Regions from separate parts of the Streptomyces yunnanensis genome, predicted to be linked through region 4. Evidence: riboswitches for the same ligand, from Rfam matches in the RefSeq annotation. Region 4 holds a riboswitch; each other region holds the start of a gene.
What was found. Region 4 has a riboswitch for cyclic di-AMP ahead of MOV08_RS25130 (transglycosylase family protein). Riboswitches for the same ligand answer to the same signal wherever they lie in the genome.

Region 1: another riboswitch for cyclic di-AMP. It lies ahead of MOV08_RS17415 (C40 family peptidase); the one in region 4 lies ahead of MOV08_RS25130 (transglycosylase family protein).
Region 2: another riboswitch for cyclic di-AMP. It lies ahead of MOV08_RS22750 (M23 family metallopeptidase); the one in region 4 lies ahead of MOV08_RS25130 (transglycosylase family protein).
Region 3: another riboswitch for cyclic di-AMP. It lies ahead of MOV08_RS12260 (M23 family metallopeptidase); the one in region 4 lies ahead of MOV08_RS25130 (transglycosylase family protein).

The regions. Positions count from the first base shown of each region.
Region 1 covers NZ_CP095749.1:4,078,840-4,081,971, forward strand. Annotated here, with positions in the region: gene pcrA (DNA helicase PcrA) at 1-1,412, opposite strand, end outside; cyclic di-AMP (ydaO/yuaA leader) riboswitch at 1,665-1,833, shown strand; gene MOV08_RS17415 (C40 family peptidase) at 1,842-2,984, shown strand.
Region 2 covers NZ_CP095749.1:5,226,978-5,230,109, forward strand. Annotated here, with positions in the region: gene MOV08_RS22745 (DUF2332 domain-containing protein) at 84-1,202, opposite strand; cyclic di-AMP (ydaO/yuaA leader) riboswitch at 1,626-1,772, shown strand; gene MOV08_RS22750 (M23 family metallopeptidase) at 1,784-3,132, shown strand, end outside.
Region 3 covers NZ_CP095749.1:2,808,689-2,811,820, reverse strand. Annotated here, with positions in the region: gene MOV08_RS12265 (M16 family metallopeptidase) at 1-602, shown strand, start outside; cyclic di-AMP (ydaO/yuaA leader) riboswitch at 900-1,055, shown strand; gene MOV08_RS12260 (M23 family metallopeptidase) at 1,069-1,848, shown strand; gene MOV08_RS12255 (GntR family transcriptional regulator) at 2,094-2,780, shown strand.
Region 4 covers NZ_CP095749.1:5,741,895-5,745,026, forward strand. Annotated here, with positions in the region: gene MOV08_RS25125 (transglycosylase family protein) at 152-1,243, shown strand; cyclic di-AMP (ydaO/yuaA leader) riboswitch at 1,503-1,672, shown strand; gene MOV08_RS25130 (transglycosylase family protein) at 1,680-2,372, shown strand; gene eno (phosphopyruvate hydratase) at 2,656-3,132, shown strand, end outside.

The DNA of each region.
Region 1 (3,132 bases), 1.7 Mb from region 4:
GGGTTGGCGAGCACCCGGAGGTAGGCGAGGATGTCGCGGACCTCCTTGCGCTCGTAGAAGCGCACGCCGCCGACGACCTTGTAGGGCAGCCCGACCCGGATGAAGATCTCCTCGAAGACCCGGGACTGGGCGTTGGTGCGGTAGAAGACCGCGACGTCGCCGGCCTTGGCGTCGCCGGCGTCGGTGAGCCGGTCGATCTCGTCGGCGACGAACTGGGCCTCGTCGTGCTCGGTGTCGGCGACATAGCCGGTGATCTTGGCGCCGGCGCCGGCGTCCGTCCAGAGGTTCTTCGGGCGGCGGTTCTCGTTGCGCTCGATGACGGCGTTGGCGGCGGAGAGGATCGTCTGCGAGGAGCGGTAGTTCTGCTCCAGCAGGATCGTGGTGGCGTCCGGGTAGTCCTCCTCGAACTGGAGGATGTTGCGGATCGTGGCGCCGCGGAAGGCGTAGATCGACTGGTCGGCGTCACCGACCACGCACAGCTCGGCGGCGAGCATGTCGTCTGTGCCAGGGCCGACCAGCTCGCGGACGAGGGTGTACTGGGCGTGGTTGGTGTCCTGGTACTCGTCGACCAGGACGTGGCGGAAGCGGCGGCGGTAGTGCTCGGCGACGTCCGGGAACGCCTGGAGCAGGTGGACCGTCGTCATGATGATGTCGTCGAAGTCCAGGGCGTTGGCCTCGCGCAGCCGCGCCTGGTACATCGCGTACGCCTGGGCCAGGGTCTTCTCGAAGCCGTCGGCGGCCGTGCCGGCGAAGGTCTCCTCGTCGATGAGCTCGTTCTTGAGGTTGGAGATCTTCGCGCTGAAGGACTTGGGCGGGAAGCGCTTGGGGTCCAGGTCGAGGTCGCGGCAGACCAGGGCCATCAGGCGCTTGGAGTCGGCCGCGTCGTAGATCGAGAAGGACGACGTGAAGCCCAGCCGCTTGGACTCCCGGCGCAGGATCCGCACGCAGGCGCTGTGGAACGTGGAGACCCACATGGCGTTGGCGCGCGGGCCGACCAGCTCCTCGACGCGCTCCTTCATCTCGCCCGCGGCCTTGTTGGTGAAGGTGATCGCGAGGATCTGGCCGGGGTGGACGTGGCGCTCGGCGAGCAGGTGGGCGATCCGGTGGGTGAGCACCCGGGTCTTGCCGGAGCCGGCGCCGGCCACGATCAGCAGCGGGCTGCCGCTGTGCGCGACGGCGGCCTTCTGCTGGTCGTTGAGCCCCTCCAGGAGCGCCGCCGGGTCGATGGCCGGGCGGGCGGCACCGTCGCGGTAGTAGGACTCCCTGGTCACGGGCGCGTCGAACTTGCCGCCGAAGAGGTCGGCGGGCACGTCCTCGGGGGCCGGGCCGGGCTCGTCCTCGGGCGGGGGCGGGGGCTCCTCGTCCGGGGGGCCGAGGTCCGCCAGGAAGCTGTCGTCAAAGAGGCTGCTCATCGCCCACCGAGTCTAGGCCGCCGCACTGACAACCGGTCCCGGAGTGGCGGATTGCCCCGGTACTGCGCCGGCCGGGGCGGTAACTTGTGCGCTCGTGCCCGGAAACGTGGCGACACTCACCGTGAGGTCACGAAAAGGTTTCGGGCATATCGAACATCAGCCTTCACAGGAGCCACACGAGTTGGCTACGGTCTCGCTCGGGCAGCCCGCTGTCCCCGCGGACGACAGCGTCCGCACGGGCCGCCCCCGCCGAGTCCGGTCCTGCCGTCAGGCACCCGGAGCCGGGGACCCACAAGCACCACTGGGGTGAATCGACCGGTGCGGCCGTCGCCAGGCGGACGCAGCGGTCGTAGGGCAAGCCTTCCGTCAGCACACCGCCCGAACCCGACAGCTAACCCGGTAGGCGGTCCACGGAAGGAGTCGCCGGCCTTGGCGTCCCATCGCAAGCCGCGCACCCCCATACTCGCCACGCCCGGCGGCCGTCGCACCGCGGCCGGGCTCACCACCGCGGCGCTGGCCTCGGTCACGCTGCTCTCGCAGACCGCGAACGCCGCCCCGAATGCGCCGCAGCCCTCCATCGGAGAGGTCAAGCAGAAGGTCGACGACCTGTACCGGCAGGCCGAGGTGGCCACCCAGAAGTACAACGGCGCCAAGGAGAAGGCGGACGGCCAGCAGCGCACCGTGAACCGCCTCCTCGACGAGGCTGCCCGGCTCGCGGACAAGATGAACGAGTCCCGCCGCCGGCTGGGCGCGTTCGCCTCGGCGCAGTACCAGACCGGCGGGATCAGCCCGACCGCCCAGCTGATGCTCGCCAAGGACCCGCAGCAGTTCGTCGACCGCAACCACCTGATGGAGCAGTTGACCGGACGGCAGAAGCAGGCGATCACCGACTACGAGGACCAGGCCGCGACCGCCGCCCGTCAGCGGGCGGAGGCCACCCACAGCCTGGAGGCCCTCCAGCAGTCGCAGGAGACCCTGAAGGAGACCAAGCGAAACGTTCAGTCCAAGCTGGCCGAGGCCCGGCAGCTGCTGTCCCGGCTGACCGCCCAGGAGAAGGCGCGGCTGGCCGAACTGGAGCGCCAGAAGGAGGCGGAGGCCCAGCGCAAGGCCGCCGAGGAGGCCCGCAAGGAGGCCCAGCAGCGCCAGCAGCAGCCCGGCGGCGGTGCCGGCTCAGGGACCGGCACCGGTTCGGGGGGCGGCAGCTCCGACAGCGGCTCGTACTCCACCAAGGCCGGGAAGGCGCTCGCCTTCGCCCGCTCCCAGATCGGCAAGCCGTACGTCTGGGGCGCGACCGGGCCCAGCTCCTACGACTGCTCGGGGCTGACGCAGGCCGCGTGGCGGGCCGCCGGGGTCGATCTGCCGCGCACGACCTGGGACCAGGTCAAGGTCGGCACCCGGGTCTCCAGCAGCGATCTCCAACCCGGTGACCTGGTGTTCTTCTTCAACGACATCAGCCACGTCGGGATGTACATCGGCGGCGGCGAGATGATCCACGCCCCGCACCCGGGCGCCAGCGTCCGGGTGGAGTCGATCTACGGCATGCCGATCTACGGCAGCGTCCGGCCCGCGTAGCCGGCGCACGGGCGCGCCGCGCGCCCGTCATGAACCACCCCCCACACGCCGCCGCGCGGTCATCCGCCGTCTTTGGGAAGTACGGAGCGGGATGACCGCGCGGTGAGTCGTCGCTGCGGCGATGCGGGGCCCGGGGCCGGGCAGGCGG
Region 2 (3,132 bases), 510 kb from region 4:
CCGCCGGCCGCCGCCCGCCGCCCGCCGCCCGCCGCCCGCCGCCCGCCGCCCGCCGCCCGCCGCCGGGCGACCGGGCGGGCGCGCTACGACAGCGCGGAAGGGAGCCAGTGCACGCTGCGGCCGTGCGGGTCGGTCAGCGCGACCGGGCGCTCGTCCAGGGCGAGGGTCAGCAGCGGCGTGTCCGCCGCCCCCGGGGAGCGGTGCTCCGGCGCCGTGATCCACGGCAGCACGCTGTGGTGCTCCTGGGAGATCCAGTGGCCCCCGCCGTCCCGTTCGGCGAGCAGCGACCGGACGAGCCGGGCGAACTCCTCGCGCCGGGCGGGCGGAAGGTGGTTCAGCGCCGCGCTGTGGAACACCACCAGCGTCGCCCCGGACGGTACTTGGGCGGCCAGCGCCGGCAGCTCGTCGAGCAGGTCGCCGCGCACGACGGTGGGGCGGGGCGCGGTCCGCGCCGCCTCCACGGCCGCCGAGAGCCGCGCCGCACGGGCCTCGTCACCGGGCCAGACGAGGGCGCGCAGCCACCGCAGGTCGTCCGCCTCCCCGAAGGGGTCGAGCGGCGCCGGGTCGATGCCGCCGCGCCAGACGACCTCGGGCAGGGCGCCGGGCAGCGCCGCCGCGCCACCCTCGCCATCGGGCGCGAACCCGCTCGCGCGGCAGGTGAACGTGACCGGGCTGTCCGCGGCACCCGGGCCGTCCATCGCGCGGCCGTCCTCCTGGACGTACTGGTAGCGGTACCGGTCCGGGTAGAGGCACAGCCCCGCCGGCGTCCCGACTTCCAGGAGGGCCAGTGGCTGCGGCATACGGGCCAGCAGCGGCAGCAGGGTGGCGCACCGGGCCGGTTCGTCGGTCCGGGCGGAGCGGCGCATGATCACCGAGCGGACCTCGTCCCAGTGCCGGATCGTCCACTCGCGCCAGCGCCCGTATGCCGCCGCGCCGCGCGGCCCCCATTCCGCGTGCGGACCGTCGAGCTGGCGCACCGCGGCGAGCAGGAGGTCCGGCTGCTGCTTGTGGCCGGCCGGCAGCGAAGCCGCGAGCAGTTCGCAGAGCTCGTCGTCGTGGCTGATCCGGGCGGACAGCTCCTCGTGGGCGTCGGACCGTCCCCGGGCCTGTTGCCGGGAGAACTCCCAGTACCGGACCGCCATTTCCTGCGGGGTGCTGACCGTGTTCCCGGCGTTTCCGGTGTTCGCGACGTTGACGACCATGGGGCGACGTTACCGTCCTCACTCTCCGTGATCGACGTGCGTCCCTCCGCATAACGAGTGGCGCACAATCGTCGCGAGATCGTTTGGCGGTGTGGCGCCAACTCGCCCAGGTTGCGGACGAATTGGTAGCGAACGTCCCTGCCGCGGGCCCCTAGGGGGAGCCTGCGGAACCCCCGCGGATTCAAGGGAACGCTTGGATTTCCCTCGTCGTCTCTATTACTGTCCGATAACGGAGCGCGGTCGTCCCAGCCGTCGCCAATGGCGGCACCGTGCGCCGACGCCGAATCCCGCACGCGCTGTTCCCGCATGCCCAGAACGTCTCCGAGTCACCCGCCCGAGCCGGCTGTTCGCACGACCCGACCCGTGTCCTCGACCCGCGTCGAGTCGCCCGGATCAACCGGTTTCGAGGGGCCCCGACGGATCCGCCTGGAATTGCCGGGAATTGAGTAGAGGGAACCGGGGAACCACCCTCTTGGGGTGAATCGGGCGCCTCTCGCCAAGCGGTGCCCGTAGGAGACCTTCCTGCTCCGAACCCGTCAGCTAACCCGGTAGGCGAGAAGGAAGGAAAGGAGTGCGCCCCCGTGGCGTCCAACAGGCCCACCCCACATGGCCCGTCCACCTACGGCCTCGGTGGCCCCGCCGACTTCAGTGGCGCGGTCGGCTTCGGTGCCCCCGTCGGTCCGGCCGGTCCCTCCGGGGCCGCCGCTCCCGTCCAGCCGGCCCAAGTCCCGCCGATCGCCGGCGGGTTGAGGGAAGGGCGGTCGCCCCAGGAGCCGTTCTCCCGCGACCTCTCCCACGGCCAGGCGCCCCCGGCTTCCCAGACGGCCCAGAGCTCGCCGCCGCACCACTGGTCGGCACAGGGCGCGCTGCCCGGTGACGCGCCGTCCCCCGGCCCCGAAGGCGGGGGCGAGGCCCGCGGCGAAGGCGACGGGACCGGCGACGAGTGGCTCCCGGCCGACGAGCCGAGCGACGACGACGGGCCGCTCCGCGCGATCCGCGGCAAGCACCGGGTGGCCAGAGCGCGCAGCGGCGGTCTCGCGCGCGGCGGCACGGCACTGGGCGTCGGCGTGATCGCGGCGGTCGGCGCGAGCGGGGTGGCCGCGGCCCAGGGCCGGCCGCCGGTGCCGATATCGATGCCCGACCCCGGCGGGGCGGCCGACGGCGACGGCACGGGCCAGGAGACCGGCACGGCGCTCGCCGCCTCCGCCGGCCCCTCCGTCGCCCCCTCCCGGACCGGCACCGCCCCCGACGAGGCCGCCCAGGACGCCCGACCCGCGGGCGCGGCCGAGGCGCTGCGCAACCGCATCCTCCAGCAGGCTGACGTCCAGCAGGCCGACGCCCCTCAGACCGACGCCCCACAGGACGCCGCGGAGCCGGAGGCCGGTACGGCCGCCGAGCACGCCGCCGCCCCGCAGGCGGACCAGGGCGCGCCCGGGCAGCAGGGGGCGGCGAAACAGGCCGGCGCCGCCGAGGAGCGCACGGAGGCCGCGCCTCCGGCGGCGCAGGGGACCGCACCCCGGGCGGCGGCGGCCGACGCCCCGGCCCCACCGGCGGCCGACCACCGCGCCCACCCGACGCGGACCTTCGTCGCGCCGGTCTCCTCGTACACCCTCGCCGCCGGCTTCGGGCAGTCCGACGACCGCTGGGCCGCGGACCACACCGGACAGGACTTCACGGCCCCAACGGGCACGCTGGTCAAGGCGGTTCACGACGGGACCATCACCCAGGCGGGCTGGGCCGGCGGGTACGGCTACCGCATCGTCCTCACCCTCGACGACGGCACGCAGCTCTGGTTCTGCCACCTGTCCTCGATGGTCAAGACGACGGGCAGGGTCCACACGGGCGACGTGATCGGCCGGGTCGGCGCCACCGGGAACGCCACCGGTCCGCATCTCCACCTGGAGGTCCGCCCGGACGCCGGCGCACCGAC
Region 3 (3,132 bases), 2.9 Mb from region 4:
TGCTCATCGGGCGGGTCGGCGCCGACCGGCACGACCAGGTGTGGCCCGCCCAGGTGCTCGGCACCTACTGCCTGGGCGGCACCCTCACGTCCCGGCTGGACCGTGTGCTGCGCGAGGAGAAGGGCTACACCTACGGGGTGCGCGCCTTCGGGCAGGTGCTGCGCTCCTCCGCCCCGTCCTCGCCGGAGGGGGCCACCGGCGCCGCCCTGCTCGCCATCAGCGGGTCGGTGGACACCGCGTCCACCGGGCCGGCCCTCCAGGACCTGTGGACGGTGCTGCGCACCCTCGCGGCGGAGGGGCTCACGGACGCCGAGCGTGACGTCGCGGTGCAGAACCTCGTCGGTGTCGCGCCGCTGAAGTACGAGACCGCCGCGGCCGTCGCGGGGACGCTGGCCGACCAGGTGGAGCAGCAGCTCCCGGACGACTACCAGGCGCAGTTGTACGCCCGGCTCGCCAAGACCGGCACCGTCGAGGCGACCGCGGCGGTCGTGAGCGCCTTCCCGGTGGACCGGCTGGTGACGATCCTGGTCGGTGACGCGGCGCAGATCGCCGAGCCCGTCAAGGCGTTGGGCATCGGCGAGGTGACGGTCGTCAGCGGCTGATCCCGTCGGTGACGGCGGTCAGCAGACGGCTCGTCACTTATCGACAAAGCGGCTCCCGTGGTGGTCAGTTGCCACGGGAGCCGCTGCGTGTGCGCGCCGGGTCCGTGACTTCCGAGGCGCACACGGCTCCGCGGGATCACGCGCGGCGGGCGGTCGGAGATGCCCGGCCGGTTGTGCCGGTTGCCCGTTTCGCGTGTGGCGTGGCGCACAAAAATCCGGTTCTGTTTGCCGATTGAAAGTTGTCCCGATTAGCGTCGGTCCGGCTGTTCGTCACAAGTCCGCCACAACAGTGGCACCGGGCAGCCATCGCCGAGTCCCCGTACGGCGCGAGCCAGGGGAGCCGGGGACCCACATGTCCCTTGGGGTGAATCGGGCGCCTCTCCGGAGGAACCCGTAGGAGACCTTCCTGCTCCGAACCCGTCAGCTAACCCGGTAGGCGAGAAGGAAGGAAAGGACCAGCCAGTACATGGCGTTCACCCGTGCCACCGGGAAGCACCGCCGCGCGACCCGCACCGCTCGTACCACCCGCAACCTCGCCGGCATAGCCACCCTCGCCGCCTCCGGTGTCGTCGCCTCCGTGGCGTCGCCCGCGCTGGCCGCCACGAGCGAGGCGGCCCACCACGACACCGGCCTCCAGCAGGCCGTCGTGATGGGTGACGAGCTCGCCGTCCGGATCGAGGCCCAGGCCGACGCGCAGCAGGCGGCCGCCGAGGCCACCGCGGCCCGGGCGAAGGCCGAGGCGGAGGCCCTGCGGCTGGCCGAGGTGGCGAAGAAGAAGGCCGACGAGGAGCGCGCGGCCAAGGTGCGCGCCGCCCGCGAGGCCGAGCGCAAGCGCCTCAACACCTTCGTCGCCCCCGTCACCGGCTCCTACGTCTCCACCGCGTACAAGGCGTCCAGCGGCCTGTGGTCCTCCGGCAGCCACACCGGCATCGACTTCCACGCCGCCTCCGGCACGTCCGTCCACGCCGTGGGCTCGGGCACCGTCGTCGAGGCCGGCTGGGGCGGCGCGTACGGCAACAACATCGTGATCAAGATGAACGACGGCACGTACACCCAATACGGTCACCTGTCGTCGATCGGGGTGACGGTCGGCCAGACGGTGACCCCCGGGCAGCAGATCGCCCTCTCCGGCAACACCGGCAACACCACCGGCCCGCACCTCCACTTCGAGGCGCGGACGGGCCCCGACTACGGCTCGGACATCGACCCCGTCGCCTACCTCCGCGCGCACGGCGTCACCGTCTGACCTCACCCGGATCTCTCCGCCGCAGCACCGTCCCCCGGAGCCCCGGCCCGCCACCCTGGTGGGCCGGGGCTCCGTCGTCCCCCGGGGCCGCCGGCGCACCGCCCGCCCGGAGGCCGTGCGCACCGGCCGAAAAGCGTCGGTGAATTCACGACATGCTGAGGGAAAACCCTCCGCGTTCGAATAGAGTCGGAGAAAGTCGCCGACGGGGCGGCACTTTTTCGGAGATTACGGCGGAGGCACGGACGATGCGAGGCCATATTTCCGCGCATGCGGTGTGCACAGCGATTCGCGACGACATCGTCTCCGGCGTACTCGCGCCGGGGAGTCGGCTGATCGAGGACATTCTCGCCGCGCGCTACGGCGTTTCCAGGGTCCCCGTGCGGGAAGCGCTGCGCACCCTCCAGTCCGAGGGATTCGTCACCACCCGCCACCACGCGGGCGCCTGCGTCGCCGAACTCGACGAACAGGAGGCCGCCGACCTTCTCGACATCCGTGCCCTCCTGGAGCCGCTGGGCGCCGCCCGCGCGGCCGCCCGCCGCAGCTCCGCCCACCTGAAGGTGTTGCGCGGCCTGGTACGGCTCGGCCGGGAGCGGGCCCGCCACGGCCACCCCGCCGACCTGCGCCAACTGGACAGCTGGTTCCACGAGACGCTCGCCCAGGCGACCGGCAGCCCCAGCCTCACGGCACTGCTCACCCAGCTGCGGCGCAAGATCGAGTGGATGTACGTCGTGGAACCGCCGACCCGAGTCACCGACTCGTGGGACGAACACGGTGCCGTGCTTGACGCGATCGCCCGGGGGGACGCGGAACGCGCCCGTGCCCTCATGGCGGCCCACATCGAGCGGTCGCTTCCCGTGTACCGGCTGCGGCGCGCCGCTCCCGTGGTGAGGGAGCCGAAACGAGCCGTCAACACGGCACGCGCCCGCACTTAACACTCGCCCCGTATACAAAGAGATGGCGTAGCGGAATTGCCGCCATGGGGAAGGAAGGCGGATGGGGCGGGAGGGGTGGAGCGGGATAGGGTGGAGAGTTCGTGCTCCGCACTCCGCAACCCCTGATTCGGGATTCCGTTTTCGGGAATCCTGCCGCGATCGAGAATTCGGCAGGCTGAAGGAAAGAACTCCGACCGGGGACGGGTATTTCTTGACGCCCTGAGCAATACATGGCGGGGCGGAGGATTCGCGAAGCCCTGTCCGGCGTGCTCACGGCCCGCCTCCCGCCTTCCCCGGCCGCTCGTTTCCGGCCCGGCCGCGTGACGCCGGCCGTCGAATCCGCCTCCCGTCG
Region 4 (3,132 bases):
ACGATCGAGGTCGGCCACGGGTTGCCGCACGGCACCCCTTCCGCCGCCGATCCGACAACTCAACCGCCGCGCGAAAGGCAACCGCATGCGTTCCGGGAACGGCCGGCATCGTCGCCCCCGACAAGCACCGGCCATTTTTGTCACGGCAGGAGTGACCGGCGCGGGCCTGGCCCTGCCGCTGTTCGCGGCGAGCGGCGCGCACGCCGCCGACACGACGACCTGGGACAAGGTCGCGCAGTGCGAGAGCGGCGGGGTGTGGAGCGCCGCCACCGGCAACGGCTTCTACGGCGGTCTCCAGCTCACCCAGGAGATGTGGAACGACTACGGCGGCACCGCCTACGCCTCCCGCCCCGACCTCGCCAGTCGCGCCCAGCAGATAGCCGTGGCCGAGGCGATACTCGACGACCGCGGCCCGGACGCCTTCCCCAGCTGCGCGGTGAACGCCGGACTGACCAAGGACGGCCGCAAGCCCCGCGTCGACCCGGGCCCCACCACCCGCCCCTCGCCGCGGCCGACGCACGGCCACAACGGCGGCGGCGCCTCCGACGACGCGGGGGGCGACTCCGACACGGCGGGCGGCGACCAGGGCCACCCGGACCCGGCCACCCGGACGCCGGAGCCGTCCGGCGGTGACTCCGGCACGGACCGCGGCCCGGACGCCGGCAGCGGCTCCGACGCCGGCGCGGACGGCCCGCACGCGCCCTCGGCGACCCCGGAGCCGTCGGGCTCCTCGTCCGCCTCGCCCGCCCCGTCCGACTCCGGGGCACCCACCGACTCCCCGTCGGGCTCCCCGTCGGGAAGCCCGTCCACCTCTCCGGCGGACCCGGCAGACCCGTCCGCGCCGTCCGGCCCGTCGGGCTCGACGGACCCGGCCGACCCGGCGTCGCCCGCCCCGTCCGACTCCACCGCGCCCGGCGGCCAGGACCGGCCCGGCGACCCCGCTACGCCGCCCGCCACCGGCAAGCACCGCGGGACGCCCGGCGACGGTACGGAGGCCGGCGACGGCCGGGACGGCGGCCGCGGCCGGCACGCCTCCCGCGGCGGCGAGGCGCCCCGTACGCCCCCGGCGGAGGCCGGCAGCTACCGCGTGCGCCCGGGTGACAACCTGTCAGAGATCGCCGTCAGTCATGACCTGCCGGGCGGCTGGCCCGCGCTCTACCACCGCAACCAGGACGTCATCGGCTCCGACGCGGATCTGATCCACCCCGGTCAGGTGCTCGATCTCGGGCGGACACAGGGGTAGTTACCGGCAGTTCGCCGTCTTTCGCGGCGTTTCGTAAAAGTGAGATATGGCTCTCGTTGCGGGGGATGGGTCCGGACCTGTCCCCCGTTGCCATACCGGGGCCTACCTGCGGAAATGACCCGCGTGGTGATCAAAAACGGTCAACTTGGTTCAGAAGATGGGGTTTGAACACCAACAGGGTTACTGCTTACGGTCAGGACCGCTCGCCAAAGCGGGCCCTTCGATCGCACGCCGAGTCCTGCCGGCGGTCGGAGTCGACGACGCGCAAGCGCCGAAGGCAGGAGCGGGGGACCCAAGGTAAGTGCCGACCCCGCCCGTGAGAGCGGGTCAGTCGGCTTGGGGTGAAGTCGTGTGTGCAGCACACACGGCCGGGCAGCTCACACGGCCCGAACCCGACAGCTCACCTCGTAGGCGTCGGTGAGGAAACGAACGCACGATGCTGATCAACAAGGGCAAGCACCGCCGCAGCTCCAAGGCCGTCCGCGTCGCCACCCTGGCCGGTGTCGCCGGCGCCGCCGTCGCCGTTCCGCTGATGGGCGCCACCTCTGCTTCCGCCGCCTCGGTCGCCACCTGGGAGAAGGTCGCCCAGTGCGAGTCCAGCGGCAACTGGTCGATCAACACCGGTAACGGCTACTACGGTGGCCTGCAGTTCTCGAACTCCAGCTGGGCCGCCGCCGGTGGCACCAAGTACGCGGCCCGCGCCGACCTGGCCACCAAGGACCAGCAGATCGCCGTCGCCGAGAAGCTGCTCGCCATGCAGGGCCCGGGTGCCTGGGGCTGCGCCGCTGCCGGTGGTCTGACCTCCGGTGGCCCGGCCGCCGCCGTCAACCCCTCCGGCTCCACCGTCAAGAAGAGCCAGGGCACCGAGGCCCGCAAGCAGACCGAGGGCTCCACCAAGAAGTCCGCCCCGGTCCGCGAGAAGGCCGAGAAGAAGGCCGAGAAGGCCCAGCCGGCCGCCCCGCAGGACGCGCACCGCTCCGGTGACACCTACACCGTCAAGTCGGGCGACACCCTCGCCAAGATCGCCAAGGCGCACGGCACCAACTGGAAGGCGCTCTACGCCGCCAACAAGTCCGTCGTCGGCGGCAACCCCAACCTGATCTTCCCGGGCCAGAAGCTCAGCATCTGAGCCGATCCGGCTGCCCGAGAGAGCTGCCCCGCCGCGGCGCGTACCCCCGAGCGCGCCGTGGCGGGGCTTCTCCGTTGCCGGACCCGGCCGCCCGGCCGTCCCCACCGGCACCGACGCGGCGCGCGCCGTCCCCGGCGCCCCGAGCGGCCCGGCACGACGTTCCCCGCATAGCGAACAATGCCCCGAAACCTCCTGTGAACTGGGATTTCGTTCTGCTTGTTGGGTTTTTTCGTCCCACGGAGCGGGCCACGGGCGAGCGGATCCCCCCGGGGCCGTTAGGCTCATGCCGAGAACTCCAGACACCCCTGAAGGAGACAACGTGCCGTCCATCGACGTCGTCGTAGCCCGCGAAATTCTCGACTCGCGAGGTAATCCCACGGTCGAGGTCGAGGTCGGCCTCGACGACGGCAGCACCGGCCGTGCCGCCGTCCCGTCCGGCGCCTCGACCGGCGCCTTCGAGGCCGTCGAGCTGCGGGACGGTGACCCCAACCGCTACCTCGGCAAGGGCGTGGAGAAGGCCGTCCTGGCCGTCATCGAGCAGATCGGCCCGGAGCTCGTCGGCTACGACGCGACCGAGCAGCGGCTGATCGACCAGGCGATGTTCGACCTGGACGCCACCGACAACAAGGGCTCGCTCGGCGCCAACGCCATCCTCGGCGTCTCCCTCGCCGTCGCGCACGCCGCCTCCGAGGCCAGCGACCTGCCGCTGTTCCGCTACCTCGGTGGCCCGAACGCGCACGTGCTGCCCGTCCCGATGATG